Regions from separate parts of the Psychrobacter sp. T6-4 genome, predicted to be linked through region 1. Evidence: riboswitches for the same ligand, from Rfam matches in the RefSeq annotation. Region 1 holds a riboswitch; the other holds the start of a gene.
The links. Region 1 has a riboswitch for thiamine pyrophosphate ahead of thiM (hydroxyethylthiazole kinase). Riboswitches for the same ligand answer to the same signal wherever they lie in the genome.

Region 1 (16,342 bases):
GACGTCTCTTTACGTGTTTGGTAGCTTTAAAATTATTTAGGGTTTAATATTTATACGTGAGCTTTAAGGCACACATCAAAATTATCAGCATAAGGATTGGCAACTCATGGCGGCGACATTTAGCTTAATTGGTACTATTGAACCCTTTTTGCATTGTAATCTAAAAAAGGGTGATTCAATTTATTGCGAAGCCAATGCTATGGTGATGATGGAGTCCAACCTTGAGCTCAAAGGTAAATTGCAAGGCGGCCTTATGCAGTCGCTTATGCGCCGCTTTGCCAATGACGAATCCCTGTTTCAACAGCAGATTGAGGCCACAGGCGGGGAAGGCGATTGTTTGCTAGCCCCTACCCTTGACGGTGACATGCAAATCATCGATGTCGGCGCGCAGCAATATACGTTAAGTGATGGCGCTTTTGTCGCTGCACAAACAGGTGTCGATATTAGAGCCAATATTCAACGTAACCTTGGCGGCGCCGTGTTTGGAGATACCGGCGGCTTTATGGTCATGCAAACGCAAGGCAAAGGCCAAGTTGTCGTTTCAGGTTTTGGCTCCTTGTTTGAAATTGAGGTCACACCTGACAAAGACGTGATTATTGATAATGGTCATGTGGTCTGCTGGGACTCAAACCTTGAGTACAAACTCTCGGTCTCAACGAGCAAGAAAAAAGGCATCATGAGCAATATTATTAATTCAGTCACTAGTGGCGAGGGCATGGTACTTAACTTTTCAGGCTCAGGAAAAGTCATCATATGCTCGCGTAATCGCGACAGCTATCAGGGCTGGCTACAAAGCATCTTGGGTAGTAGCTCAGGTGGACGCGGCGGCGGCGGTGGATTTTTAGATAATATTTTATAACCTATTTTTTATATTCAAATAAATCTTTGCTTATTCGCGATTTATTCCACGCACACCTATTATAAGGATAACGACATGGCAGTTAGTCTACAAAAAGGTCAAAAGATCTCTCTAAGTAAAGAAGCAGGCGGCGAGCTTACCAAAGTCAAGCTAGGTCTTGGCTGGGATGTATTTCAAGGTCCTCAGGATAAAAAAGGCGGCTTCTTAGGTAAGTTGTTTGGCGGCGGTAGTGGCGGCGACTCTATCGATTTGGATGCGTCATGCATTATGTTCGATAGTAATAAGCAAGCGGTCGATGCCATCTGGTTTAGCCAATTACAGTCAAAAGACGGCAGTATCGTGCACACGGGCGATAACCGCACAGGCGATGGCGACGGCGATGATGAAGTCATCAATGTTGATCTTGCACGTGTGCCAGCTAATGTGGTCTCTCTCGTATTTACTGTCAATAGCTTTACCGGTCAAACGTTCGAGACGGTAGAGAATGCCTTTTGCCGTATCGTAAACGCCAATAACAATACTGAGGTCGCACGCTACAACTTATCATCACAAGGGACACATACGGCGATGATTATGGCAAAGGTTTATCGTCATAATAATGAGTGGAAAATGCACGCCATTGGCGAGACGGCCTCTGGTCGCACTTTTCATGACTTGATGCCAGCTATCACGCCGCATGCTTAGTACTATTTATTTAAAGATTTATTAGAGTCAAAAAACCGCCCAGCGTTAATCGTTAGGCGGTTTTTGTTAATGTGGACTGGTTTATCATGCTATTGCTTTACTTATGCTAAAGCGCTTACTTACTCCCCCGCTTCCAGCTAAAGCCCCAATTAAAAGCCTTGTCCATCTCTTGATGACCTTTAAAGTATTGGTTGATACGCTCAACATTGATACTGCCCTGCTGATTGACCAAGCGAGCAATGGCGCACATTGGCGAGTTATTTGAGCCTTCAGTTAATCTGGTCTCGATTGGCGGCTGATCAGGCACATGAATGGTTACGACCCCGTCTGTTTGTGCCCAGTTTGGCGCGCCCTCATAAATGAAGGCAAAGATAAATACCTCTTCGATTTGCGCCCACTGCTGACCATTGATATCGAGCCACTCGCCGCCGCTCACTTGTCCGGTTCTATCATCAGCACGCAATAGGACATAAGGCGCAGACTGCAAACTACCAAAACGATTGCCCAAGGCTTGGATTAACGTTTTCTCACCGTTTTTGAGATGAATCATTGCGCCAACGTCAAGATCAATACCACCTGATTTATGCTGCTTAAACAGATCACCCAGCAGCCCTTTTTTGGGCGCTTGCTTAGCGGTGTCTGGGCGCTGATTCCAATTTAAGTTGACTGATATTTTGCCAAAATCGTCGCGTTTTTTTAGATTAATACTGGATTGATTCTTGGTTAAGGTGATTTTGCTAAGGTTAATTGAAGGACTAGCGGGAATCGGCGGCGGTGTACTGGTTTGAGTGCTACCTGCCTTTTGGGTATTGATAGGCTTTTGGGTATTGATAGGCTTTTGGGTATTGATAGACTGGTTCTGGCTTTGTGCTTGCACAGGTGCATCATCGCTGATTTCAACGCCGAAATGCTCGGACAAAGGTTTTAGGCCGCCCTCAAATCCTTGAGCGATAAAGCGAAACTTCCAGCTGCCTTGACGACGATAACATTCTGCTAAGATAATCGCTTTTTCATTGCGACCGCTCGCGCTCAACTGACTCGTTAATAGCACTTGACTGCCTTGCAATACTTGGATGTCGACATCGCCGATCTGTGCCAACGTCTGCGCACTTGAGAACGCCAGAGCAATCTTATCTATAGTTGCAGGCTGCGCTGGCAGATTAATATCAAAGAATCCATCGCTGTCGTGACCGCGAAAGCTCACGCTACCATCATCGCTGCGGGTCTGCCCATAAAATATCATATCGCCATCGCCGCGCACCTTGCCCTCGCTCGTTAAGCGGTAAGCGGCGCAATCAATCGCGTTTTGACTCAAAATACGGATGCTAATATTATCAGTTGGCAGTGGCGCATTGGCACCAGCAACCAGTTGTTGGACTTGGGTTTGGCTCATGAATAATCCTTGATTGTCTATAATAGTGTAGTCTGATTGCCCTATAGTAGCATGGATGCCATCAGCTTTTTAATGCTCGATTATGGTATTTATAGCTTATGACAGTGTATATAATAATGCTGATATTCATCACCGATTCATTGGATTAATTATGCCCAGCGACACTCGTACTACTACAGATATAACCAGTGTTTGGCTTGCAGAAGGACAGTCAAGCCAGCGCGATATGCTCGCAAGCTTGCAAGCTCTCAAAGCAACATCTAACACACCATTTCATGTAATCGCTTCACATCGTCATAATAGACCTGAGATATTTGAATGTGCAGATAGTATTTATCGAGAGCCCCATTTAAGTATCAGCGATGATGAGTCATTGACAGATAACCCTGTTGAAGCTGAGCCTACTATGCCGCGTTGGCAGTTTGTATTAGAGCAAGCTCAACAACAAAAGGTAAAGGTGCTCCTCACGGGTCGCAATGGTATCGATTATGAAGCGCACCGTGATACCTTTAGCGCTGCTGGTATTCGTCTATTGACGGGCGCAACGAGCGTTGACGCCTTAGAGTCTATCGATGATAAGTTTGCCTTTATGCAGCAATGTCATGCTCATAATATCCCCGTAGCAGACGCTTGGCGGTTTGATACTACCGCTGAGCTAAAAGCCCTGCTGGCCCAGCATGGTCATCAGCCGCTATGCGTAAAGCCAGTCACAGGTATCTTTGCCCAAGGATTTTGGCGGCTTGACTCTAGCAAAGCGTCAGATGAGACCTACGATAGCTTTGAGCACTTGTACTTTACCGAAGCCAAAAAAATAAATACACAGCAATTTATAAGTGCTTATACCAATAGTCAAATGGTAAAAGAGCGCCCTATTCCTATGCTGCTTATGCCTTTTTTACCAGGACAAGAGTACTCTATCGACGTGGTTTGTGAGTATGGCGAAGTCTTGGCCGCCATCACCCGCCATAAGACGGGAAAAGTTCAGCACATTGGTTATGAGAAGCCGGTTATGGAGGTTGTCGTTCCGCTGATTAAAGCCTTTGGCTGCGACGGTATCGTCAGCGTACAGACCAAAGCTGATGATGAAGGCCTGCACCGCGTCCTTGAGATCAACTCGCGACCCTCAGGTGGTATCGGTTATACGGCTCATAGCGGCGTCGATCTGACGCAAGTGGGATTTGGTTATTGGCTTGGACTCACGGACAAGCCCAAACTTGAGGATATCGTCAAAGAAATCACACCTTGTCAGGTACGCTCGATTATGACCAGTGTGAAGATAGAAGAGCAAGCACTATAGTAAGGTCGTTTTTATTCTGGGTCATTACCTATAATAAGATGCGCCTTTATCATAGGTAATGATTTAATGGTTGTTGGCACGTAATTCAGGAAACCGCTTGATCATAACGATAACGAGTAGCAGCGCTAACACAGCAATAGCAGCGCCGACGTAACCCACGCTTGAGAGTGAGATATAGGTGACTGCGTAACCGCCTAGCAATGCACCCGTACCTATCCCTAAGTTGATGATGCCAGAGAACATCGCCATCACCATGTCTTGAGCGTTAATATCGATTTCTATCACTTTGGATTGGATGGTCAACATCAGCAGTATCATGGCGGTACCCCAAACTATGGTGACTATGCCAAATAACCATATCGACGTTGCCGTCCATGACATGAGTAGCATTGCGCCTATTATGAGCACCGTGGATGCTAGCATCATGGTCGTGCTCGATCTGTCACTCCAGCGACTAAATATATAACTGCCGATGAGTCCTGCGCCGCCAAATAATAATAAAATAAGCGTCACTAAGTTCTCACTCATCGCGCCGACCCGATTTAAAAAAGGTTCGATATAAGTATAAGCGGCATAATCTGCGGTAAAGATGATAAAGCAGAATAAATAAAGGCTGACCAACAAAGGATTATTAAGCAGTTCTGGAATTTTTCTAAAGGAGCCGTTAAACATACTGGGCAATGTGGGCAGCAGCTTTGCTTGTAGCACAAACACGATAAAAGCGATGATTCCGATACCTGCAAAGGTGGTACGCCAGCCAAACCATTGACCTAATATACGCCCTATAGGCACGCCTAATACCAGCGCTAAAGACGTCCCTGTAGCCAATATACTAAGCGCTAATGCTCGCTTGCCCTCAGGCGCTACTCGCAGCGTTATCGCTGCAGTGATGGACCAAAATATCGCGTGCGAAAAGGCAATCCCTACTCGGCTCACCAAGAGAACCTGAAAACTCCATGCAAATACAGATAAAGCATGACTGGCAATAAAGACTACAAATATAGCCAGTAGCAAGCGCTTACGCTCAAACCTACTGGTCAATAGCATCAGAGGCAATGACATAAGAGCGACGACCCAAGCGTACAGCGTCAACATCCAGCCAGTCTCAGCGGCTGTAATCGAAAAGTCTTTGGCGATATCGCTGAGCAGTGCTACAGGGACAAATTCTGTAGTATTAATCACAAAAGCGCTGACACCCATCAAGATCACTCGAAAGTACTGCGTGCGGCGAGATACTGAATCCACCTCAAAGTTATTTTCCATATCACTGACTACTATAAAAAAGTGCTCAGATAGCACGGCTGACCCAAGAATGAGTGCTAGGACCTAGGAAATATGAGTAAAGAGTAATGCTCACCAATTTGCAGTAATATAGCTCTACTTTTAAATCCAGTTTCGTTCAGCGGCATATTCTAGTACATTGTTTTTTAATTATCTATCAGACTTATGTTCACGGTAATTGATTAAGTTCATCAAAATATCTTTGCCCTCCAATTCTCTGCAAAAACCGTTAGAATAGATACGCTTATGCACAACATAACTGTATATTTATAAGGGTAAATTTAGGGACTAAGCCCATGACAAAAACTCAAGCAGAGGGTAAGCGATGAGCGCACAGACGACGCTAGTGTTAGGCGCAAATACGGTTATTGAGCAACCCAACTGCTTAGTCGCTTTTACAGCCAATAATTCGCTTACATTTGGTCAGCAGCTCGGTCTGCTTTGGTTGCCTTTAGATGACAGACGAAAAGCTGCTTGTAGTCCCGCCTATCTACACGCGCCCAAAGACTGGGTGCAGCTAGATGATGCTAACAACCCAAGCGCATGGCAACTTGATTTGCCAAAATTGTTTGAGACGCAAAACGTGAGCTACTTGCAACTCATTGCTTATACTTACTACGAGCCGAGTTTAGATTTACCAGCGGTTGAATTAGACACTATCAGTCTGACTTTGAATGATAGTGCTATTCATTATGAATTTGTAGCCAATGAGCGTCATGTCAAAGCCGCTATAATATTAGAGATTTATCAGCGTAATGGTCAGTTTAAGTGCAGGGCGCTGGGTGAGAGCTCAACCCAAGGGCTAGCGAGCCTAGAGCAGCGCGTGCAGGTGAGCTTAGATACTCGCCTGCCAGATACTCATGCGCTCATTCAATCCGCGCAGCAGCAGCAACGAGACCAGCGCAATAATGAATCGCGCCCACCGCGTCATGTCACCCCTGGCGAGACGTGGACGGGTACAGCGTTCGCGATTGATTCCTATCATCTACTGACCTGCTATCATGTCATTGAGTCGGCAGCGATGATAGGTATCCGTCAGCAAGGGCAGCCTGACCGCGAGGCGCAAGTGGTGATGAGCGACATCGGTAGTGATTCAGCTATCATTAAAGTTTGCGAGCCACTACCGAGCCATCTACCACTTGCCCAGCAGTGCTCAGATATATTAGGCGAGACCATTACCACCTTAGGCTTTCCGCTATCAGGCGTCAGTAGTCAGTTGCAAGTGACCCAAGGTTGTATCTCGGGGTTGACAGGGTTTGGCGATGATATCCGCTATATGCAATTTACCGCGCCTATCCAACCTGGCTCTAGTGGTAGTCCCTTATTATTGCCAACAGGCGAGGTCATCGGTATGGTGACAGCCAGCCTCGTTCATTAACAGGCACAAAATATGAACTATGCAGTGAAATTTCAGTTATTATCTGCCCTGCTTGCCAGCGCTGGTATTAGTTTGAATAACTCACACTCTGTATCAACCTCAACGTTGAGCACACCACAACTAAGCAAACAAAGCCGCAGTGCGCTATGGCTGGTGGGTTGTCAGGGTTAAAATCCCTTTACACTTATATAAAATTATAACGTTACTAAATATCGAAAATTAGAAACACCAAGGAATATGAATGCCAAATCAGCAACACAGTACGAGCATCACCCTACCTCGCGGTACCTTGAATTTAACTTATCAAACCAATAGCGCACTAGATAATAATACCCCTTGTCAATTAGAAGACTTACTTGGGTTTGCGCAGCGTATCAATCCCAAACGTGCTTTTTTGTTTGTCTCAAAAGTCTTAGGTCGGCATATTCCTGTCGCGCCTAGTACCATGCGCACTGCTTTTACGCATTTGGCAAGTTTAGTGCCTAACGATCTGCCTGAACCCATTTTGGTCATAGGTATGGCGGAGACTGCCGTGGGACTGTCGGCAGGCGTTCATCAAGCGCTACAAACGCGCTACCCTAACGCGCTACTACTAAACTCTACGCGTCATGCCCAGCATAGCGATGATAATAAGGAGACTTTGCTGACGACGTTTAGCGAAGATCATAGTCACGCCAGCCAGCATCTCATTTATCAAAGCTCTGATAGAATCACTCAAGAGCAGCTACTCGCCAGCAAGACCTTGATTATGGTCGATGACGAAGCCTCAACGGGTAATACTTGCGTTAACGTGGTGACCGCTCTACGTCACTCTGGTCTAAGCCAGTTAGAACAAGTGCATCTAACGACTTTGGTGGATTGGTCACTCAATCAAGAGGCACCTGATGCTGATGACTACATCTCTACTCGTTTGCCTGATATCGACTTTCAGCGTCATCATCTATTGTCTGGGGCGTGGCAATGGACGGATGCACCCAATCCTGAACCTATCGTTATGCCTTCGGTAGATACCACAGAAGCAGGCTCGCAGCCGTTGGGTAATACTGGCAATTGGGGACGCTTTCCGACACTCGATAGTACCGATGGCTTTGCTGATTATCTTGCAGGGTTTCAGTCCTCATTTACCCGTTTTAGTGGACGAGCGACGTTTGATAAAGCACAGTTGCCTGCGCGGATTTTAGTACTCGGTAGTAATGAGTTTGTGTGGTTGCCGTTTTTATTGGCAGAATGGCTTGAGCAAAATACTGACTCACAGAATAAAGTGAAGTTTAGCGCCTTAACGCGCTCGCCTATCGCACTCGGTGGTGCGATTACTACCATGATCAGTTTTCATGACAATTATGGATTGGGCATGACTAATTTTGCTTATAATGTCGAGCCTAGCGATTGGGATTTGATTGTATTGTGCGTGGAAACGGCTGCTGATAGTGTGGATGATATGTGGCAAGGTTTAGATAATGTTTTGGTGGTAGGTTGTGATGATGGAAGTCTAGATTTAGCCTAGGGTGTGGTTAGCGAAGCGTAACCCACCGTTTAAACTTACGAAAAGGTGGGTTACGCGACCAGCTTTTTTAACTTTATACTTCATTAACGGACACTTTTATGACCACCCCTTTCTTCCAGACCAACCCCGAAATCATCAAACCCTACGCGCTCATGGATTTAGACGATACGCTATTTCAAACGCAGCGTAAGATCGACGCTTGGGACTTGCCAACGGCTAAATCTGAGAGCTTAGTCTGCGCCACGGTAAATAAACAAGGCGAGCCGTTAAGTTTTATGAGCCAGCGTCAAGCGAGCTTTTTTAATTGGCTCCTTGCGAGCACTGAATTGATAGTCGTCACTGCACGCGATCGAGACGAGATTAAACGCGTTAAACTGCCTTTTGACAGCTGGCAAGTGCTGACTCATGGCGCGATTGTTTTGACCAATGATGGTAAGCTTTTGAGCGCGTGGCAGCAGCATATGTATCAGCAGCTAAGTCCTTTGCAAGACAAGCTTCACCAACTCAGCCAGCTATTTGCAACTCATAGCAAAAATGAGAACAGTCATCTGGTATTTACGCCGCATATCGACAGCTTTAGTACTGGTTCTAGTAACAAAGAATTAACCATCTATCTAGCGATAAAGCACGCAAAAAAAGACCATCAAGCGCTAAAAGAATTGGCTAAAAAATTGCCTACACTCATACGTGATTTTGAGCGACACTTTTATGTCCATGTGAACGCTAATAATCTTGCGATACTGCCACATGCGGTGCATAAGCGTCACGCGGTGCAGTTTTTATTAGACCAGCATTTAGATGTCAAACGTCCAAGTTTTGGTTTTGGTGATAGCTTAGCAGATTTACCCTTTCTACAATTGCTTGACTGGTACGGCATGCCCAATCATGGTCAAATGCATGACCATACTAGTCGCAAGTAAGTTTGATTTTAGAATATTAATAACAATCGCTTATACAAGTAAAACATCTTTATGACCCATCATAATATACAAAGATTAGATAAATACGGCTCAGGCAGCTACCTATCTTCTGACGTCACCGTACTGCTCGACATCGTCGATAAAGATGCGGTTGCCGATGTGCCTACTCAACAAAAAGAGGCGCTGATTCAAAGCGGGCAGCGTCATTATTCGGACATGTTGACTCTAGAGCAAGCACCAACGGCGATGCACGAGCAATTATACCAGCAGGCATTAGCGCAAGGTACAGATAGAACGGCGACAGATATTGCTAATTTGGCTTATACATTGCACGATATCTTTGTGCAGACAGTCGATAATGAGCATCCGCTGGTACTGATCAGCTTAGTGCGGGCAGGTTTGCCGATTGGCGTGTTATTGCAGCGTGCCCTATCAGACGATAGCGATAGCGACTATAACTTGCCCAGTGTGCATTATGGCATTAGCATCATTCGTGATCGCGGCCTGGATCCTATCGCTATGCAGATGATATTAGATGCTCATCCAAACAGTCCTATCGTATTTGTCGATGGCTGGACAGGCAAAGGCGCGATTTATCAGGAGTTGGCACGTAGCCTTCAGCCATTTAACGATAGCAGTCATCCTCATTTTGCTACTATTTTTCATCAAGGAAAAGACGTTATTCCCCTGCTGACACTTGCTGACCCAGCAGGTGTCGCTTGGCTTGCGGCGAGCGAGGAGGACTGGCTCATTCCATCAGGTCTGCTAAATAGTACGGTGTCAGGACTGATATCGCGTAGCCTGTATACCGAGCCACAATCGGGACTACATCGCAGTGTATTTTATGATAACTTAGTAGAGGTAGATCATAGCTTAGCCTTCGTCGATCATAGTGATGCCGCGCGCCGCGCATTGACGAAGCCCTTGCAACGTTTGCCAACTTTTAAGCAGCCACGCTACCAGACTGCTCGGCTTATAGATAAAATAGCGGCGGATTATCATATTACTAATCGCAATCGTATCAAACCGACCATTGCCGAAGCGACACGAGCGATATTACGCCGTGATCCTGAGCGCATTTTGCTGGCGAGCACCGATCATCGGGATACGGTCTTATTAAGGCATTTATGCGACGATCGCGATATCACTATTAACGTTTTAGGTGATAAAATATTGCCTTATCAAGCCATTACTTTGATCAAGCAGCGTAGCTAAAAAGATTAGCATTTAACGACCTAGTCCTTGATAAATCCTGTCTATTAAAATTTTATACTCACTTATTTATGATGCCTACTATGTCAGATACGTCAAACAACGAATCAAATATTTATAGCCATACTCAGTCCTATACGCATCTGATCACTGAGCGTCACGATATGATTAAGCCGATCACTTACCATCCTTATCAGTTGGGTGCTAGCCTATATATGCCAGCCACTCGTGAGGATATTTGGCAAGTGATTAAGCGCGATAAGTTACCGACGATTAACAGTATTATCATCTGCCTTGAGGATGCGGTCAGCCACAATGATGTCGAGTTGGCGCTTGAGCGTTTGCAGACTCTGCTAAGTACTTGGTCAGCGCATAAAGATACCATTAATAAGCCATCAAATAATACTCAGGCAAAACTTCAAGGCCAGCCGACGCGCCCGCTGGTATTTGTGCGTCCACGTAATCCGATGATGCTACAGCAGTTAGCAGATTATCCTCATATCGATCTGCTCGACGGTTTTGTCATGCCCAAAGTCGATATGTGTAGCTTGTCCAATTGGCGTATGGCCTGTCAGAACTTAAGTGACGATCAGCTGTTGATGCCAACGCTTGAGACTGCTGCGCTGTTTAATCCGCACCATAATCAAGAGCTGGCTATCGGCTTTAAAGAAGCCTTTAGTCAGCCAGTCTTTGCCCTACGTATCGGTGGCAATGACTTGTTTGCCACCTTGCGCCTGCGCCGCCCCAAAAACAGTATCGTCTATGACACGCCTATAGGTACTTTGGCCTATCAGCTGCTGGGCTGCTTTGTGCCGCATGGCTTTTATCTGTCTGCCCCTGTCTTTGAATATCTCGATCAGCCGATGCTGTTTATGCAAGAGCTTGGACGCGATGTTAGTTTGGGTTTGGTAGGCAAAACCGTCATTCACCCCAGCCAAATTGCCTTAGTGCAGCAGGCTTATTGTGTGCCGATAAATATGCTTGATGAGGCGCAAGCTATCCTCCATACTGAGGCAAAAGCGGTGTTTAAATTTAACAATACCATGTTAGAGCCTGCGACTCACCGCGCTTGGGCGACTGAGATCGTCAATCGCGCCGAAGTGTTTGGGACAATTAATAACAACAGCAATGAATTTAATTCAAGAATGTAAGTTAGATTTACCAAGTCTTGTATTGTATTACTTTGATAAGCTCGGTAAGATGCTTTGTATTGGTATAGATTGATTAAAACCTTTATCCTAAAAGTTATTATATAAAATATCAAAACGTTATTCACAGGGGCGCCGTTAGGCTGAGATGTACCCTTAGAACCTGATCCAGATCATACTGGCGTAGGGAGTGTATAGCCGTCACCGTATCCACTCGTGATGCTATGTGTTTTCTCGCCTGCCATTTTTAGTTATGGAGAGAAAATGCATCCTCAATCGATTCATTCTTGCTTTACCTCATTTCGTACTCAAGCGCCTTTAGTACACAACATCACTAACTTTGTCGCTATGAGCACCGCAGCCAATGTTTTACTAGCCGCTGGTGCCTCGCCTGCTATGGTACATGCCCAAACAGAAGCACCAGAGTTCGTGCGCTTATCTCATGCGCTCACCATCAATATTGGCACGTTATCGCCAGACTGGCTTGATAGCATGCTGACAACCGCACAAGTCGCTCATGAGCAAAATATCCCTTGGGTCTTAGACCCTGTAGCAGTCGGCGCTACCGCTTACCGCTTGCAAAGCTGTGAGCGCTTATTAGCGTTCAAGCCTGATGTCATCCGTGGTAATGCCTCTGAGATTTTGGCACTAGCGGGTATGAGTAGTCAAAGCCGTGGTCCTGATAGTGGCGATACCGTTGAGGCAGCCAAAGTTGCCGCCGAAGCTCTCACCAAACATGCCAAAGTCGTCGTCGTCACAGGCGAGGTCGATTGGGTCACTGATGGCACGCAGCAATGGAGCGTACATCATGGCGTACCTATGATGACTCGTGTGACCGCGATTGGCTGTGCACTGACGGCTTTAATCGGCGGCTTTATCGGTAGTAACCGCGATAATCTGACAGGCGCTGTCATCAGTGCACTCTGCTATTACGGACAAGCAGGTGAGCTGGCAGACAAGGCAGCCAAAGGTCCTGGTAGCTTCTACGTTGAATTCTTGGACGCCCTTTATCACTTAGACGCCGATCAAGTCTCTAACAATGCCAAGGTGACCATTATATGAATACCTCTACCCCAAAAACCACGCACAAATCTAGCGAGGCACTGAGCTTGTACTTAGTTACCGATAGCGCCATGTGCACGGAGCGCGGTTTGATTGATACCGTTTGCGCAGCGATTGACGGCGGCGTCACGATGGTACAACTGCGCGATAAACACGCTAGCGATGATGAGTTGTACCAGATAGCCTGCGCGCTCAAAGAAGCCATCGCTGGACGCGTGCCACTCGTGATGAATGATCGCGTTGCTATTGCCAAAAAAGCCCAGCTTGACGGCGTACATCTTGGTCAAGGCGATATGGCAATCGATGCAGCGCGAGCTATTTTAGGCGCGGACGTTTGGCTGGGACTGTCGATTAATACTCTCAATGAGCTACAAGTAGCGCACGCCAAGCATCTCTCGCAACTGGACTATGTCGGTATCGGTCCTGTCTTTGCCACTCAAACCAAACTTAATCACGCGCCGCCTATCGGTATAGAAGGCTTGAGAACTCTGGTCGCACAGAGTCAATTGCCTAGCGTGGCTATCGGCGGTATCGGTCAAGACAATGCAGCTGATGTTTATACCACAGGCTGTGATGGTATCGCTGTAGTGTCAGCAGTTTGCGCCGCTCTCGATCCAAAAATCGCCGCCAAAACCTTGTTAGGAGCAAAACAATGATCGCCAATATTTTAACGATTGCGGGTACTGACTGTACTGGCGGCGCGGGTATTCAAGCTGATATTAAAGCCATTAGCGCCAATGGCGGCTATGCGATGAGCGTGATCACCGCCGTCGTCGCGCAAAACACCCAAGGCGTCCAGCAAATCCAGATGCTACCTACCCAGATGGTACGCGCGCAAATTGACTCGGTGTTTAGTGATGTGCGCGTCGATGCGGTCAAGATCGGTATGCTGGGCAGCGCTGACATGATTCACTGCGTGGTTAAGGCCTTAGCGAAATATCAACCTAAAAAGGTGGTACTAGACCCCGTCATGGTTGCCAAAAGTGGTGACCGCCTGCTTGACGCAGATGCACTGTCAGCGATGCGCAAACTGCTACCCCAAGTCGGACTCATTACGCCCAACCTACCAGAAGCGGCAGATCTGCTTGGTGAAGATGAAGCCAAAAATCGTGACGAGATGCTAGCGCAAGCCAAACAGCTAGCAGTACCGACGTTTTTGAAGGGTGGACATCTACAGCAAGACGATTCGCCAGATTTGCTGTACGTCGACGGCGTGCATCAATGGTTTGAAAGCGTGCGTGTCAATACCAAAAACAGTCACGGTACAGGCTGCACGTTGTCAGCCGCGATTGCGACCAATTGGGGGCGCGGCGAGCCATTAGATATTGCCTGCGCAAAAGCAAAAACCTATTTAACTGGCGCGCTACAACACGCAGACAAGCTTGAGGTGGGGCAAGGTCAAGGGCCTGTGCATCATTTTTATGAGTTTTATTAAGTTTAAAACATTCAATAACTAAGCTGGTTTAAAGAGTACTTATTATGGTTAAAAATGGATTACCAGCACCTTACGTTATGCTTTTATTAGCGCCCCTACTTTGGGCGACAAGCAACGTGACAGGCAAGCTTGGCAAAGGCTGGCTAACCCCGTATGAGATGACGTTTTTTCGCTGGTTTATTGCCACCCTTATCTTGACGTTTTTTGCTCGCAAGCTTATTGAAAAAGATTGGGCGGTGATTAAGCAGCATTGGCTGTGGTTGTTTATCGTTGGCGGGGGTGGTTTTGCTTTATTTAATATTGTTCTATATAGCGCATTCTCAATGGGAGCATCCGTCGTCAACGTGTCTATTATTACGGCACTAATACCTTTTGGAGTGATTTGTTTTAGCGCTTTTATTTACAAGGATAATCCGCACCTATTGCAGTGGCTAGGCATTGGGATTGCTTTTATCGGTGTGATTTGGATTTTGACAGGGGGACAGCCTTTTATATTATCGCAATATAACTTTGCGCTTGGCGACTCTTTGGCTTTAGTGACCACAGGTATTTATATTGCCTACTCTATTGCACTACGTCATGCACCCAAGATTCATTGGGCAAGTCTCATGTGGGCGATGAGTTTGGCAGGTTTAGTGGTTGCGACGCCGTTTTATGGTTATGATTTGGCACAAAACGGTATTCACTTTCCAGATTGGCGTGGCTGGCTCATGTTGCTTTATATTGCGATATTCATCTCCATTATCTCTAAGCTGTTTTATATGGAGAGCGTCATTCAGATTGGCGCTAATCGGGCGTCATTGGCTATGAACCTACTACCTGTGTTTGGTGCGGTAATGGGGGTAATGTTCTTTAAAGACGAGATGATGACCATGAATCATATTATCGCGCTTGCGCTGGTTATGATAGGTATCATCAGCTCAGAGTATGGGGCTGCGCTAAAACGACAACCCCATATGCAGCTGGCAAGTACTAAAAATTAGCTAAGATGACTGATACTAGGACTGACGAGTACTAAGACTGGCGGGCTAAAAATTTGCTCATCACTTTATTGACGGCATCAGGCGCCTCTACCGTTGAGGTATGTCCTGAGCCTTTAATGACCGCAAGCTTAGAGCCTTCGATAGCAAAGTGCATACGCTCAGCCTTGCTATAAGGCGTTGCCACATCCTCGTCACCCACAATGATGAGCGTCGGTGTGGTAATGCTGCCGAGCTGATCATAGATGCCTTGACGCTCAATTACTCCAGTTGTTGCCTTGACGACGCCGCTCTTACGATTACTCTGTAGCATGGACAGCCACTCTTTGCGGGCAGTTTTTTGTGCTTTGTCGTTCAAAAAGGTCGTGCCAAACATAATCGGCATGACCTTTTTGCTCACCCGCTTCATTCCCAAAAAGCGAATTGCAGTCACAAGCTTCTTGTAGCCAGGAATATTGTCCGGATCCTCAGCATCAGCAGAGGTATCTATTAGCGTCAGCGTATTTAATAGATCAGGGCGCTTAATAGCGACGCGCTGCCCGACAAAACCACCCATTGATAGTCCAACATAGTGGCAGCTATCGACATTTAGTATATTGAGTAGCTCAATTGCATCACCTGCCAGCGTGTCCATATCATAGCCGTCTTTGGTAATCTGTGACTGCCCTTGCCCGCGAAAGTCAAAAGCGATACAGCGATAATCGTCTTTAAAATGCTCTACTTGATTTTCAAACAAACGCGTATTCCATAGCAGTCCGTGAGCAAAGAGCATAACAGGCTTTTGCTGATCATCTGGCGCGCTGTCTTCATAATATATATTGGTATTATTGATCTTGATAAATGGCATAACGACTTCCTTGTGTTGGTATTAGTGTTCAGGTATCCGTATTTGGATACGGTTAAAGCGACTTGACCAAAGCAACTTGGTATCCTGTATTAGGATAAGTCACAAAGACCCGCTTTTACAGTAGTATTTTTGCACGAGTCGTTTTAATGTCTTATAGTGGCGTTAAAGTGCATAGAATGGGGTTTATCCTTATCATAAACTGCTATAGTATTTGGTCACTCCCAACCTTTTAAAGGATATAACATGTCTCAGGCTCTCGTCGACTATCAAAGCGACAATCATATCGCTACTATCACCATGAACGATCCCAAAACACTCAATGCTTTTAGTACGCCGCTCAAG
Region 2 (16,342 bases), on a different contig from region 1:
GATAGCTTGTGCCGTCGTCACCCATCCAGACAATTTTGCGGCTAGTGATATGTGTCTTGCCAAACAAAGTCACACGATCAGATTGCCAAGGCAAGTCAGCCAACAAAGCTTCGTATAACGCATTAGCGTCCTCAATCACCACACCAAAATCATTCAAAATACCATCACAGGGTAGTAAATTGTGCTGAGGGATGAGCGGGAACAAATTAGTCATAGGGCATCTATAGTCAGTCCATTGTAAGCGTAACTGATATTAATTTTGCGCAGCCTCTGGCTGCAACGACACAGCATGCAAGGAAAATTGATATCAGTTGCGCGTTAAAATTAAATGTATCTGTTTTATTTAGTATTTACTATACCCTATAGATTAAAGATGTTGTTTACTTGTCATTGAAGTCTTTTAGGATGAGCTTAGCGCATTCTTCTGGCGCTTCTACAGGGAGTAGATGTCCATTTTCAGGCATAACGATCAGCTGATCTGAAGGGACAAATTTTTGCCAATTTTTGCGAACTTGATCGTTAATAAAAATAGTGGGTTTACCGATAATTAAGGTATAAGGAACGGGGGTCTTTTTTAGGGCGTCGTCGATATAGGGTATGCCAAAATAGCTTGCCAATTCTTGCTTTGGACTAAAAATAAAGCGGTAACTGCCATCGTCTTGCAGCTCAAGGCTTTGCTCAGCAAAGAGGTGCAAGTGCTCGTCTGAGATACGACGATAGGCATTTTTGCTACGTAAGTTATCATAAAGCTCTGTCACACTTGACCAAATATTTTGTTTACTCAGCGCGCTTTTAAAGGGTTCTCGAGTGAGCAGAACCTTACGAGGAATGAGCTTGTATAGCCTTGCTTGGCGTTTGGTAAAAGTCACAGGCTCAATTAAATATAGCTTTGAGAACAGATCAGGACGTTTAGCCGCTGCCATCGCGGTCGCAGTCGCGCCTTGTGAATGACCGATACCGACTACAGGCTTATCTTGCGTCTGCTCCAAAAACTTAATAAGAAGATCGGCATCCTGCTGGCGGGTCAACACTTTTGCCTTTGGCTTATCATACCAATAGCCGCGCATAGCCAGCGCGCTGATATCAAAATTTGTGGAAAGCTGGGTGAGCAGCGGTTTGTAATTACCGACAGTAAAGCCATTACCTCCATAAAAATGAGCAGGCGCGCGCTTAGTGTTTGTATGTGCGCCAAGAGTACTTAAATCGTAATACCGCGCTTTTTTCTTTTTGAGGGTAATCGGTTTGGCAAAATCTTGCATGACAGCACTATCCTTATACTTTGTATTCGTTTAACTTTATAATGGTTTAGTTATCTTCACCTAAGAACCCACCACTTTGACGTTGCCACAAGCGCGCATATACACCACCGAGCGCGAGTAACTCCTCATGGCTACCTTGTTCGATGATCTGGCCTTGTTCCATAACCACCAAGCGATCTAGGGCGGCAATCGTTGAGAGGCGATGGGCAATCGCAATGACCGTTTTGCCCGTCATGATGTCGTTTAGACTCTCAGTAATGGCAAACTCAATCTCAGAATCAAGGGCACTGGTGGCTTCATCTAATAACAAAATTGGCGCGTTTTTGAGCATGACGCGCGAGATAGCGATACGCTGACGCTGACCGCCTGAGAGCTTAACCCCGCGCTCACCAACATGAGTATCAAGACCTGTATTGCCTTTATCATCGTATAAGTCTTTGACAAAGTCCCAAGCCTGCGCTTGTTTGGCGGCAGTTATAATCTCGTCATCGCTTGCATCAGGGCGACCATAGGCAATGTTTTCGCGGACGGTACGATGAAGTAAGGAGGTGTCTTGGGTAACCATACCGATTTGCTGACGCAGGGACTCTTGAGTGACCTTGTCTATAGCCTGTCCATCGATACAGATTTTGCCACTATCGACATCGAAGAATCTTAAGAGCAAATTGACCAGTGTTGATTTACCTGCGCCTGAGCGCCCAACCAGACCGATTTTTTCGCCTGGTTTGATATCGAGATAAAAGTTATCTAGTAGTTTAACTTGTGACAAGTTTGATGCGGCAACCGTTTTGACCTCATCGATACGCGCCCCTTCAATATCGCCATTCTCCTCACCTTCATAACTAAAATCAACCTGATCAAACACAATATGACCGTCAGTGACTTTTAGAGTGGGCGCATTTGGTACATCGATAATAGTTTGCGGCGCTGATAACGTGCGCATACCGTCTTGTACCGTACCGATACTCTCAAACAAGCTAGCGGTTTGCCACATGATCCAGCGGGTCAGACCGTTTAGGCGTAGTGCCATCGCCGTCGCCGCAGCAATCGCGCCGACGCCAACGGCGCCTTGTTGCCACAAATAAAGACCGATACCTGCGGTACTACTGACCAAAATCACGCTAATGAGATGAGTTGAAACCTCCAAATAGCTTACCCAGCGCATTTGCGCGTGTACCGTACCCAAAAACTGACCCATCGCATTTTTGGCATAACCTAGCTCACGGCGTGAATGACTAAAGAGCTTGACGGTCATGATATTGGCATAAGCGTCGGTAATACGTCCAGTCATGAGTGCGCGAGCATCTGCTTGTACAATAGCAGTTTGTTTTAATTTAGGAATAAAATACCACATCGTCAAAGCGACTAAGATGAACCAAACGATAAAAGGTATCAATAATAAGCTGTCTAAATTAAATAAAATGACGCCCGTTGTAATAAAATAAACGGTAACGTACATAAACATGTCGGTGACCGTCATCACCGTATCACGTACCGCAAGCGCCGTTTGCATTACTTTGGCTGAGACGCGACCTGAGAACTCATCTTGATAAAACTGCATCGACTGCCCAAGCATACGCTGATGAAAACGCCAGCGCATCTGCATGGGGAATACGCCTTGTAAGGTTTGAAAATGAATAAACGACGATAAGGCAATCCAAAAGGGGCTAACTAGCATCACTGCAAACATAAGCAGGAGCATATCGCCTTTGTTTAGCCATAGATTTTGCGGGGTATAAATCCCAAGCCAATCGACAATATCGCCAATCCAAGCAAACAGCATAGCTTCATAAACGCCAATACCCGCTGAAAGCACCATAAACAGCAGCAGCCAGCCACGCAGGCCTTTGGTACAGGCCCACAAGAACTTTAGCAGACCATCACGAGGTGCAGGTAGCGGCATTGGAGATTCAGGAAAAGCGGGCAGACGGGTTTCAAAAAAGCGAAAAAGTGCATTCATAGGTAGCAAACAGACAGTAGTATCAGCGTACAAAAACCAGCATTAGTACTCGCGGTTTTGCGCCTTTACTTTTAGGATTAGAATAATCGGATATTTTATCAAACTTCATTATCAGGCTTGCAGGCTAATTGTAAGCTGAGATCGACTGATGAGGATACTTTTAGCTATCAGGACTATTTAGAGGTGCATATAAATGAGTTGAGATATAATCATTGCTGATTATGAAATATATTGTTACATTCTCTACTGACTTAATTTTGAAAACATTGAACATTGACTTATTTTATTTAAGGGTAAAACTGATGTTGTATTTGATTATTGCAGTGCTGTGCAGCGTTGCCGTTTCGGTGCTATTAAAAGTGCTGCGGCTAAAAGATATAGATATTCGTCAAACGATTGTCGCCGGTTACCCTGTTGCCTTTTTACTCACTCTAGTCCTACTCAAACCTGATATCAGCGCTATCAGTACGCTTGGCGGCGCATGGGGCATTATCATCGCCCTTGGTATTTTACTGCCGCTCGTTTTTGTTATTCTTGGCCGTGCTATCTCAGCGGTAGGTATGGTGGCCACGGACGCCGCTCAGCGCTTATCGCTAATCATTCCTATCATCGCCGCTTTTTTATGGTTCGGTGAAGTGCTGACAGGGACACGTATATTTGGCCTACTGCTGGGTTTTTTAGCGCTAGGCGCGCTGGTGTATCGCCCGCAGCACTTGGCAATAGCTACCACTAGTACTGCTAATATAGATCATCCTAGCGACAGCACGACTAGCAATAACAGTGCTCTCTCATACGCTAGGCAGACGCCACTTTGGTTATTCGGTGTTTGGGTCGGCTATGGCATTATTGATATTTTATTTAAGCAAGTCGCCAAGCAGGGCGCTGCCTTTCCATTAACGCTATTTGTTAGTTTTGGCTTAGCAGCTGTGCTGTTATTTATCTATTTGCTTATCACTCGAGTGCGCTGGCAGGGCAATGCTTTGGCAGCAGGTCTGCTGCTTGGCGTACTGAACATGGGTAATATTTATGCATATGTGCGCGCCCATCAAGTCTTGTCTGAATCACCAAGTATCGTCTTTACGGGTATGAATGTTGGGGTGATTACCGTCGCTACCCTTATTGGGGTTGGCGTATTTAAAGAGCATCTTAATCGCATTAATATGTTAGGAATTCTGCTGGCTATCTGCTGCGTTGCGGTGCTGTTTTTGGCGTAAACTTGAGTTAGGATTTACTGATTAAAATTTGACGGTTAACTGACTAAATACAAGCAAATGCTAGCGCTTATGGTAAGGTAATTTATAATTCGCTATGGGTGTTGCTACGTCGTTAGGAACGAACATCGCTAAGCGCTTATAACACGTTATGATAAAATAAAGATTCAATAAATAGAGGATACTTAATCAATGGAATATCAAAAACAACTACAACGTATAAAAGAGGGTTCAGGATTCATCGCCGCACTCGATCAAAGCGGCGGCAGTACGCCTAAAGCGTTAGAGAATTACGGCGTAAACGGTGATGCCTACGATAGCGATGATGCTATGTTCGATTTAGTGCATGAAATGCGTGCCCGCATTATGACCTGCGACTGCTTTGATAATGAGCGCGTCCTTGGTGCGATTTTATTCGAAGATACGATGGATCGTGAAGTAAACGGCAAGTCCACTGCCAACTACTTATGGGAAGATAAAAACATCGTTTCTTTTTTAAAGGTAGATAAAGGTCTAGCTGAGCAAATGAGCGGCGTGCAAGTGATGCGCCCGATGCCAGATTTGGATGCGCTACTTGATAAAGCTAAAAAGTACCCTGTATTTGGTACTAAAATGCGTTCAGTCATTTATGAGCCAAGCGTCGATGGCATTGAGCTTGTCGTACAGCAGCAGTTTGATGTCGCCAAACAAATCATCTCTAAAGGCTTTATGCCCATTGTTGAGCCTGAGGTCAATATTGATAGCGCACAAAAACACGAGTGTGAAGTGATACTCAAAGCAGATATTTTGCGCAATCTGGATCGTTTAAACGACGATCACCAAGTCATGCTTAAACTGACTTTGCCAGAGGAAGAGGGCTTTTATCAAGAGCTCGTCGATCACCCAAAAGTGCTCAAAGTAGTCGCGCTATCAGGTGGTTACAGCCGCCAGCAAGCTTGTGATAAGCTCAAGCAAAACCCAGGTATGATCGCCAGCTTCTCACGTGCCTTTACCGAAGGCTTAAGTAAGCAGCAGAGCGATAAAGAGTTTGCTGAGACCATTGATAACTCGATCAATGAGATTTATGAGGCGTCAAAGGTTTAATTTGACTCCTTTTGCAAAAGACATCAGCTAAAAAGGCGCTACTAATCAGTAGCGCCTTTTTTTAGGATTACAATCAGTCTTTATCATACCTCTTTATACAACTGACGACCCTCAGCACGATATTTTTCTGTCATCTCAGCCATGCCTTGGCGAACTTCCTCTAAGCTCGCTTCACGGGCTTGCTCGACCAGTTCAGTATCGACCTGCTTGATACGGTGGTTCTCGTTTTGAAGATCACCGCTACTTGGCGTGACTTTATTTTCCAAGCCTTTGGCGTACTCACGCACATTTTGCGTGATTTTCATCGAACAAAACTTAGGGCCACACATGGAGCAAAAGTGCGCCGACTTGTGCGCGTCTTTGGGCAAAGTCTCATCATGGTATTCACGCGCGGTATCAGGATCCAGCGCTAGATTGAACTGATCATCCCAGCGAAACTCAAAGCGGGCTTTGGATAACGCATTATCACGCGCTTGTGCCCCTGGATGACCTTTGGCAAGATCGGCGGCGTGAGCGGCAATTTTGTACGTGATTATGCCGTCTTTGACATCCTTTTTATTAGGCAATCCTAAGTGCTCTTTGGGCGTCACGTAGCAGAGCATGGCGGTGCCAAACCAGCCAATCATCGCCGCCCCAATGGCACTAGTGATATGATCATAACCAGGTGCGATATCAGTCGTCAACGGCCCTAAAGTATAAAAAGGCGCGTCCGTGCAGATCTCAAGCTGCAAGTCCATATTCTCTTTTATACGGTTCATCGCAACGTGTCCGGGACCTTCGATCATCACTTGTACATCGTGCTCCCATGCCACTTGGGTCAATTCGCCAAGGGTACGTAGCTCACCAAATTGCGCTTCGTCATTGGCGTCTTGCAAACAGCCGGGACGCAGGCCGTCTCCTAAGCTAAACGCGACATCATACTGTTTCATAATCTCGCAGATGTCCTCAAAATGCGTGTATAAAAAGCTTTCTTTATGATGAGCCAAGCACCACTGCGCCATGATAGAGCCACCACGCGAGACGATACCTGTCAAACGATTGGCGGTCAGCGGCACGTAGCGTAGCAGCACGCCTGCGTGAATGGTGAAGTAATCTACGCCTTGCTCCGCTTGTTCAATTAAAGTATCGCGGAAGATCTCCCAAGTAAGATCTTCTGCCACGCCATCGACTTTTTCTAATGCTTGGTAAATCGGCACGGTACCGATGGGCACGGGTGAGTTACGAATCAGCCATTCACGGGTCTCGTGGATATGATTACCCGTTGATAAATCCATAATGGTATCCGCGCCCCAACGTGTCGCCCACGTCATTTTCGACACTTCTTCATCGATAGAAGAGCCGAGCGCTGAGTTGCCGATATTAGCGTTTATCTTCACCAAAAAATTACGACCGATAATCATCGGCTCAGACTCAGGATGGTTGATGTTATTTGGGATAATGGCGCGTCCAGCGGCAACTTCATCACGGACAAACTCAGGGGTGATAATCTTTGGCGTATTGGCACCAAAGCTTTCACCCTCGTGCTGGCGCATGTCAGTTAACTCATGCTGTTTTTGTGTTTCGCGGATAGCGATGTATTCCATCTCAGGCGTGATAATACCGCGGCGCGCGTAGTACATTTGCGTGACATTGCCTACTTTGCCATCGACGTCTTTAGCACGGCGCGGTTTGTCGATGTGCGCAAACCTAAGGTTAGCGGTACTAATGTCACGTGCACGGGCTTGCCCGTATGAGCTAGACAGACCTGTTAGTTGTTCGGTATCACCGCGCTCAGCGATCCAACCCTCGCGTAATTTAGGCAACCCTTTGGTGAGATCAATATGAGCATCGGGATCGGTATAAACGCCTGAAGTGTCATAGACATAAAACGGCGGGTTGTGCTCCCAGTCCGACTCATCAACGCCTTGAATAGGCGTAGGATCAAGTGTAATCTCGCGCATCGGCACTTGTATATCAGATCTTGATCCTTGGATATAGGCTTTACGAGAAGCGGGGAGAACACGATGCAAGTCGCGAGCGTCCTCCTCAAAACGGGCGTCGGTAGAGGTGCGATGGGCAGGGGTTTTTAGTGCATCGGCTTTTTTGTCAGACGATTTTTGATTAGGTTTTGATATTAGGGTTGAGGCTGTCATATGCTGTCCTAGCGTGTTGTTTTGAATAAAATCAACACCGCCAGTAGCTGCGGGACAAGCATAGAATTTATATCTATCTTAATTGCATAAAACGTTTTACTACGATGATAGGCAGTCAAACGCTTCAAAAATCAGTAGACGCCACTTCATATTAACCAACGTGTTCTAGCGATAAGAGACAGTATGATAATAAAAAGGCATTTCTGCGCGCCTAATAGATAGGTATAACGTATGCTTAAGACTTCCCTGCGTCGGTACTAACCGCATCAGGTTCGGCGGGTGATCTCTCAGCGAATGCGCACTGGCTTGTGACCAATTGCACACCGCACCCCGAGTCTGTCAGTGTTGTAAATTTGTTGCTGGCAAGTTTACACCAGCAAGCTTTATAGTAGCAAAATTAGCTTAGGATAAATAGCAGTTTGCTTTATTTCTCTGGCGTCCAACCTTGCGCACGCTCGTAGTCTTCATTATCTAAGAACTTATCCCGCTGCTCGGTCAAAAACTTTTTGGCTTCAGGATCCATCATACTCAGATGATTTTCATTAATGAGCATGGTTTGTTGCTCAAGCCACTCTTTCCATGCCTTTTCAGAAACTGTATCTTGTAGCTCTTGACCTTTTTTGTTTGGAAAAGGCGGATGCGGCATCTTTGGCAAATCTTGCTGATATTTGCGGCAAAATACGGTATTGGCTTGCGGGTTAAAGGTCTCAGTCATGAGGTGCTCCTTATTGATTTTATGAAATTATTTATTAAATATTAGTATTTATCTATGATAACGGTCTTAGTCAATTTAGCAAAGGCTATCAGGTGTATAGAAGGTAACAGCGAGTGTGCCTAAGAGAATGAACAAAAATACCCGCAACAATGGCGGGTATCTTTATAAAAGATATACGTTGGTAAGTATCAACTAAGCAAAAGCCTTAAGGCGGGCTCGGCCGTTAATGACCGCTTGCTTAACTTGATTGGGCGCTGTGCCGCCTAAATGATCACGCGCCGCGAGTGAGCCCTCAAGCGTTAAATACTCAAAGACATCATCACCGATAGCGTCACTAAATTGTTGTAGTTGGGCTAGTGACAAGTCACTCAAATCAACGCCCTCCTTGATACCCAAAGCGACTGCATGACCGACGACTTCATGAGCATCGCGAAAGGCGACGCCGTTACGCACTAGATAATCGGCCAAATCGGTCGCTGTCGCATAGCCTTTCATGGTAGCGGCGCGCATAGCCTCGATGTTTGGAGTGATATTCGGTAGCATATCAGCAAAGGCAAGGAGTGAGCCGGTCAATGTATCGACGCAATCAAATAGCGGCTCTTTATCTTCTTGGTTGTCTTTATTATAAGCGAGCGGCTGACTCTTCATCAGACTAAGCAGCGTCATCAGTTGACCAAAGACGCGCGCTGATTTACCGCGTACCAGCTCTGGCACATCAGGGTTTTTCTTTTGTGGCATGATAGATGAGCCGGTACAGAAGCGATCGGGTATCTGCACAAAATTAAACTGCGCCGACATCCATAAGATAATCTCCTCGCTCATGCGCGATAAATGCATCATCAAGATCGAAGCGTTCGATGTAAACTCAATAGCAAAGTCACGATCTGAGACGGCATCAAGTGAGTTTTGGCAAATGCCCTCAAAGCCTAGCAGCTCGGCGGTGATGGTACGATCTATCGGAAAGGTCGTACCAGCCAAAGCTGCGCTACCGAGCGGCATCTGATTCATACGGCGACGAGCATCTTTTAGGCGCTGGGTATCGCGGTATAACATCTCAAACCAAGCCATGACATGATGACCAAAACTTACTGGCTGCGCGGTCTGCAAATGGGTAAAGCCTGGCATGATAGTGTCGGTATGCTGCTCAGCCAGATTAAGGAGACCGCTTTGCAAGCGCACGAGTAGCTCAATGATATTATCAGTCTCCTCCCTTAGCCAAAGACGAATATCGGTTGCCACTTGATCATTACGGCTGCGCCCCGTGTGCAGTTTTTTGCCAACTGCGCCAATCATGTCTGTCAGACGCGACTCGACGTTCATATGTACGTCTTCAAGGGCAATGGACCACTCAAATTCGCCCGCTTCAATCTCAGCGAGCACCTGCCGTAGACCTTCTATGATCGTTGTAACCTCATCATCAGCCAAGATGCCGCAGCGACCAAGCATCGTCGCATGGGCAATTGAACCTTGGATATCGTGACGGGCAAAGCGTTGATCAAAGCCAACTGACGCGGTAAAAGCGGCGACAAAACTGTCAGTGGCCTCACTAAAGCGCCCGCCCCACATCTGCTGGCCCTGACTATTTAGAGCAGCAGTTGACGAATCGTTTTGTTCAGTGCTGCTCATAGTATCTGTGCTAGAATCAGAGACAGGTGACTTTTTATTTTGCTCAGAATCAATGGAGCTATCAGGGTTTGAAGAAATGGCGTTCATATCGGTCTAAGACTACTCATAAGAATAAGCACTCAAGTATAGCAAATGATGAGGTCGCCTTACTAGCGGCGCGCTTAGAGTTTTTTATCCCCAAGCTCATGGTCATGATGAAGCCTTGGCAGTGGCTGATGTACATCTTTTTTTGGTCGTTATTTGTCACTATCACTAAGCGCCAAGATTTGGTTACAGGGTCTGATTTTGCCATTTTTTTTGCAGGCTATTTTTTTCAAAACGTCATCTCAATTCTTCCTATTTTATACCTTATTGATTATCTGCGACCCATATTTAAGAGTATGAGTAACGTTAGAGTCAGCGTCTATATCATAGCGCTATTTATGACAAGCTCTGCTGTAACTATGATTTTAGTGCAGCTAGTGATGATTAATTTTGATTGGCTCAAGTACGATACTCGAACGTTTATCATAGATGTTATGCTCGATAGTATTGTGGGCGGCGGTTTTACTTTAGTCTTTATCCTATACTTTTTACGCCGCTACATGGAGCTAAATGCTCTCAAAGCCTCATTTGAGGACAAGCTTGGCGCGCAAAACGATATGATTAAAGCCCGTATTGCTCCGCACTTTTTCTTTAATACCGTTAATACACTAATCGCCCTTATGGATTCTAATCCTGCGCGCGCCTCTAAATTACTAGAGCACGTCTCAGCGCTCTTTCGTGCCAGCTTCAATGGCGCTCGTGAGATCAGTTTTGAAGAGGAGATTGCACTTTGTGAGCATTACATAGCGATAGAGTCGAGCCGATTGGCGGACAAGCTGATTGTCAATTGGTCTCTACCTGAAGAAGATATCATGTATGACATGGTCATCACTTCACTCACCTTGCAAAGTGTTCTGGAAAAGATGCTGCTCAACGTCGTAGAGATGACTACTGAGACCATTGATATTCATATAAAGGTCACGTGGGAGCAGCACCGCGTGATCATTACAATTACCGTGCAACTGCCTAGCAAGACTTTGATGGTTATTTATGATTTGCAGCAACACATGGATTTTTACATTCAAACTGAGCGTTTGCGCGCTTACTTTGGCGATAGCGCTACTATCAACAGTACGGTCACAACTGAACAGATCATCACTAAGATAAACTATCCGCTTCAAGATGTTGGTCTGTAACGCTTTTAAAACAACCTTTTTTAACAGCTGGCATATTTATTGCTACATTATTACTACTATCGATAATGGTCTAGCTATTATTATAAATAACACGAGTTAAATTGATGTAAAAAGATAACGCAATAGGCTTTTACCTCAAAAAATTGTCTTTGAAAGGGCTTTTTACAGCTTCTGAAATGCAGTGATTATGTAAAGTAGTGAATAAATAAGTGATAGATAGTATTAAAAGAATATGAGCATATACCAGTATAATATCTATACTACTAAATAGCGGTCACATATAGTTTAAGAGAGGATATTACATGCGGATTGTAGTTTGTGATGATGAGCCATTAGCGCGTGAGCGTTTGGTGAGAATCGTGCAAGAGTCAGGTCATAAAGTGGTTGCTCAAGCAACGACTGGCATGGAAGCTATTACCGCCGTAAAGTCTCATCAACCCGATATTATATTACTAGACATTCGTATGCCTGAGATGGACGGTGTGCGCTGCGCTCATGAGCTCAATAAGCTTGAGCATCCGCCTGCTATCATCTTTGTTACTGCTTATGATCACTATGCGATTGCCGCACTCAGAGCCAATGCGATTGGTTACCTGCTCAAGCCTGCTAACAAAGATGAGCTGTTAGAGGCAATGAGTAAAGCCAAAAGCTTGAATGCCGCCCAGCTCAATGAGATCCGTAAACTTGAGGATCCAACAGCACGGCCCATTCGTGAGCATATCTCAGCACGGACTCATCGCGGCGTTGAGCTCATTAAACTCAAAGACATCTACTACTGTACCGCTGATCAAAAGTATGTCAAAGTGCGCCACAAAGACGGTATTGTACTGATTGATGAAACTCTAAAAGAGCTTGAGCAAGAATTTGACGATCGCCTATTTCGTGTACATCGCAATGCCATTATTAATCTAAGCTATTTAGATTTTTTGGAGACAGTAGATGCAGGTCAGTATCAAGTTCGCTTTAAGGGTATTGATGAGACCCTAGCGGTTAGCCGTCGCCATCTGCCTGCGCTACGTGAAAAAATACAGAGTATGTAGATATCGTCTTATGTAGATCTTGCTGTATTTAGAAGTTGTTTAGTGAGCATTAGTCATGAGCTGCAAATCATTCATACCGTATCATCACACCCTTATTTATGCTTAAATAGGGGTATTTTTTTGCGTCCCTACTTTACGACGTTAGCAATACATTGATTTGAGGTCTTTTATGAGTAACCAGCGACAACCTGCCTTGACTACCCTAAACATCGCAACACGCCAAAGTCCCTTAGCGTTATGGCAAGCTGAGCATATTCGAGATCGACTGCTAGCACTATATCCTGACATGACTATTAATTTGCTCAAAATTGTCACTAAGGGCGATAAGATTTTGGACACGCCTTTAGCCAAAATTGGCGGTAAAGGGTTGTTTGTCAAAGAGCTAGAGGAGGCGTTGTACGATAAACAAGCGGATATAGCCGTACACTCGCTAAAAGATGTACCGATGCAACTACCACAAGGGCTTACGCTTGGCGTTTATTGCACCCGTGCAGCGCCCACAGACGCTTTTGTATCTAATAGCTACCAAAGTATCGATGAGCTACCACAAGGGGCTATCGTTGGTACCGCCAGTTTACGCCGCCAGTGCCAAATAAAAGCCTATCGACCAGATTTACAAATCAAAACCCTGCGCGGCAATGTCGGCACGCGCCTAGGTAAGCTTGATGCTAATGATTATGATGCAATTATCTTGGCAACCAGTGGTTTACAGCGTATTGAGCTTGATGCGCGTATTCGTAGTGAATTGGATATTGATATGTGTCTGCCTGCGGTCGGACAAGGCGCGCTTGCGATTGAGTGCCGCGAAGATGATACGCGAGTAATGGACTTACTTGCGCCGCTGAACGATGACAAGGCTCGTATTCGCCTAATCGCAGAGCGCGCGCTTAATAGGCATCTACAAGGCGGCTGTCAGGTACCTATTGCCGCGTTTGCGGTATTACAAATGGCGGACAGTTTCGATAATAATATGGATAACGGTAATGATGATAATGGCAACACGCTTTGGCTACGTGGCCGCGTAGGGTCTGAGGATGGTAGCCGATTGCTCAAAGCGGACAAACGTATTACCTTGACGGGCACGCAAGATGAGCAAGAGTCGCAGGCTAATGAGTTGGGTATTGACGTGGCGGATATGCTCCTTGCTAAAGGGGCGGATGAGATATTATCCGCCATTTACCAAAGCTAGTAATGTTGTTTTGAACAGGCTATTTATTTTATCTTATTACACGTAATGGTATGTCTATGTCATCCGATTTAGATCAATTGTCTGCTGCTTTGTCCTCAAATATAGTGATCAATACGCGCCCAGTAGAGCGCGCCGCGCCGCTGACGCATCTGCTACAAAGCGCTGGACTGACCGTAGTTGATATGCCGATGCTTGCCTTGCAACCACGCGCCATTACTGAGCAAGAGGTGCAGGTGATGAAGCGATGGATGGCAGGTGACTATCAGGCGCTTGTCATCGTTAGTCCAACGGCTGCCGCCTCTGGCCTTGGGGTATGGCAAAAACTTGAACAAAAAGGCCAAGAACAGACAGGCAGTGACTCTTTAGCCTTGCAAGCCCAGTCGCCTGATGTATTTGTACCCAACAAAGCTAACAATGAAGCGCCCAGTCATATTATTGCAGTTGGCACAGCGACAGCTGCTGTCCTACAAAGTGATGAGCGCCCTATCAACTATCAAGTGCTACAACCTATGGTTGCTAACAACGAAGGCATGCTCGCTATGCCTGAGATTGAGTCTCTACAAAAAGGCGATAAATTGCTTGTATGGCGCGGTTTGGGTGGTCGGCGGTTATTGGTTGATACGTTACAGGCGCGCGGTGTCCATATCGATAGCATTGCCTGGTATGAGCGCGTGATGCCTGTTGATGCGCAACAGAGTTATCAGCGCTGGCGTGAGCAGACAACTTTTACTACCTCAAAACCCATTGTCCTTATTAGTAGTGGTAGCGCTTTTGAGCACTGGACAAGTATCGTCACTCAAGGGCGCGCTGCACCTTGCAAATCTTTGGTAACAAAAAAATTTGGGCTAAATGATTTTACTTACATAGTATTAGGCGAGCGCCTAGCTAATATGTTAGATGATGCAAAGCTTGATTACTGGCGCGTAGAGGACTTAGCACCTGAGACTATATTATCCACTATCAAATCTAACCTTTGTGCCTTTAAAGATGCTTGATACTAAAATGCTTAACACAATCACGGTACTCTATGTCAATCCCTCCTAAGCCGTCCTCCTCAGCTCCATCAGCAGATCAGCAGCGCCGGCAAGCCAATATGCTGCTGATACGCTTGCAATGGCTGGTGATTTTGCTACTCACTATCGCTTTAGTGTGGCTTTATATTGATCAGCAGCGTTTTGAGAATCAGATAAAAGAGCGTTTGCAAAGTAACGAGCACGTGGTCAGCCGTTTAAATGAGATGGATGACCGCCTGTTTGCAGTTAGCCAGCAGACTTTGCCGCAGCCTAGTAGTGCCGCGGGCAGTCAAGCACAAAATCAGCTCGATTTGTTACGTATTCAAATACAAGCTGCTGATAGGTTGCTTGCTGACGACAACGATAGAGCTGCTATTGAGCTGTTGCGCGGACTGCACTGGCAGCTAGCGCAAGAGAGTAATGAGATTGCGCCTGCGCTTACTATTGTTATCAAACAAGGCTTAACTGATGATATTGAACGCCTGCAAGCACAAACCTCGCAACCTAGCCCTTGGCAATTGCAGAACCTTGCCATTCAAAACATTCAAGAGTTTTTGTACAGCCATGAGCGTAATAATAGCCATGAGCGTAATAACAGCCATGGGCGTAACAACAGCCATGAGTCTGATAAAGATCATGAGCGCATAAATAGCACTGATAATACCAGCCTGACACGGCGACAGCTGGTGCTTCACGAAGTGATTATGACCTTAAACTTAGCCAGTCAAGCGAGCACTATGCGTGACCAAGAACAGCTTAAGAGTTACCTGCGTCAAGCGCGCAAGCAACTACAAACGCTAACAGCGCCATCTACTCATTCTCAGCCTAAAGTGCAAGGTGCTATAGAAGTAGAGGACAGCGCAAAAGTAGCAACAGCCATGATGGATGCACCAACAAACATAACGGAAGTCATCAACTGGTTAGATAAGCTCATAGCTAATACGCCAGCACGCTCGCCCTTGTTGACCACGCAAATTTTAGATCAGCCCAATAATAAATAGCTCATAGCTCAATACCCACGCAAATAGGCAAATTATGAACCATGCGGCAGCAAATCAACTAAATGCTATGCAAGGAGTAAGTACTATTCCTGGCTCCCTAAAGCACTATCCTGTTATTCATAGCCAGTCGGTACAGTGGGGCGAGATGGATGCCTTTAACCATCTAAACAATGTCGTCTATTATCGTTATGCAGAGTCGGCGCGTATTGCTTACTTACAGGCGCTCGGTATGTTTGATGGCAGCATGGTGACGATGCTGGCGCAGTCAAGCTGTCAGTATTTACGCCCAGTAACTTATCCTGATACTCTGCTCATCGGTGTACGCTGTCAGCGTTTGGGCAATACGAGCATGGTCGTAGAATATAGCTATTACAGTGACGCGCAGCAGGCGATTGTAGCGACAGCTGAGGCGGTAGTCGTACGTTTGGACGCGACTGGCGAAGTAAAGCTACCATGGACGCAAAAGGAGCGAGAGTATCTCGTTGCGATAGAGTCAAGAGTCGGTCACGCTCCAAAACTATGAAATAATAAGATATGAAGCGCATTATTTAAATAATAAAAAGGCATACCAATAATAATTGATATGCCCTTTTTATAGCGTGTTTTTAGCTTAAACCTTACTCTTCTTGATTGGGAGAATGAACAAAATCAACGACGTTAAGCTCAAATCCTGATAGCGCATAGAACTTCATCGGAGATGACAGCAGACGCATATCACGCACACCCAAATGACGCAAAATCTGTGCACCAACACCGATACTACGATAAGGCTGCTGAGTGATAGTAGAGATCGATTGATTGTCCGACGCTTTGTCCAAAGCATCACCTAAATCTATGGGTTGATGGCTCCCAATCCATACCAGCACGCCGCGCTCAGATGCATTAATCTCTTC

Region 2: linked by a shared signal. The riboswitch ahead of thiC (phosphomethylpyrimidine synthase ThiC) and the one ahead of thiM (hydroxyethylthiazole kinase) in region 1 are both predicted to bind thiamine pyrophosphate.

What each region holds. Positions count from the first base shown of each region.
Region 1 is NZ_JBQQEZ010000015.1:2,819-19,160, reverse strand. Features, by position in the region: gene ACTXGE_RS10835 (TIGR00266 family protein) at 107-859, shown strand; gene ACTXGE_RS10830 (TerD family protein) at 935-1,543, shown strand; gene ACTXGE_RS10825 (TerD family protein) at 1,659-2,936, opposite strand; gene ACTXGE_RS10820 (ATP-grasp domain-containing protein) at 3,088-4,233, shown strand; gene ACTXGE_RS10815 (sugar transporter) at 4,297-5,496, opposite strand; gene ACTXGE_RS10810 (S1 family peptidase) at 5,840-6,892, shown strand; gene ACTXGE_RS10805 (phosphoribosyltransferase domain-containing protein) at 7,134-8,396, shown strand; gene ACTXGE_RS10800 (HAD hydrolase family protein) at 8,495-9,316, shown strand; gene ACTXGE_RS10795 (cysteine protease StiP domain-containing protein) at 9,368-10,531, shown strand; gene ACTXGE_RS10790 (HpcH/HpaI aldolase/citrate lyase family protein) at 10,612-11,679, shown strand; TPP riboswitch at 11,795-11,883, shown strand; gene thiM (hydroxyethylthiazole kinase) at 11,941-12,738, shown strand; gene thiE (thiamine phosphate synthase) at 12,735-13,394, shown strand; gene thiD (bifunctional hydroxymethylpyrimidine kinase/phosphomethylpyrimidine kinase) at 13,391-14,173, shown strand; gene ACTXGE_RS10770 (DMT family transporter) at 14,218-15,156, shown strand; gene ACTXGE_RS10765 (alpha/beta fold hydrolase) at 15,188-16,000, opposite strand; gene ACTXGE_RS10760 (enoyl-CoA hydratase/isomerase family protein) at 16,244-16,342, shown strand, end outside.
Region 2 is NZ_JBQQEZ010000001.1:201,920-218,261, forward strand. Features, by position in the region: gene ACTXGE_RS00900 (alpha-ketoglutarate-dependent dioxygenase AlkB family protein) at 1-214, opposite strand, end outside; gene ACTXGE_RS00905 (alpha/beta fold hydrolase) at 381-1,259, opposite strand; gene ACTXGE_RS00910 (ABC transporter ATP-binding protein) at 1,306-3,219, opposite strand; gene ACTXGE_RS00915 (EamA/RhaT family transporter) at 3,522-4,433, shown strand; gene ACTXGE_RS00920 (fructose bisphosphate aldolase) at 4,623-5,513, shown strand; gene thiC (phosphomethylpyrimidine synthase ThiC) at 5,597-7,645, opposite strand; TPP riboswitch at 7,872-7,988, opposite strand; gene ACTXGE_RS00930 (oxidative damage protection protein) at 8,070-8,360, opposite strand; gene argH (argininosuccinate lyase) at 8,553-9,926, opposite strand; gene ACTXGE_RS00940 (histidine kinase) at 10,055-11,206, shown strand; gene ACTXGE_RS00945 (LytR/AlgR family response regulator transcription factor) at 11,509-12,246, shown strand; gene hemC (hydroxymethylbilane synthase) at 12,416-13,435, shown strand; gene ACTXGE_RS00955 (uroporphyrinogen-III synthase) at 13,492-14,430, shown strand; gene ACTXGE_RS00960 (hypothetical protein) at 14,463-15,449, shown strand; gene ACTXGE_RS00965 (acyl-CoA thioesterase) at 15,484-15,972, shown strand; gene ribBA (bifunctional 3,4-dihydroxy-2-butanone-4-phosphate synthase/GTP cyclohydrolase II) at 16,067-16,342, opposite strand, start outside.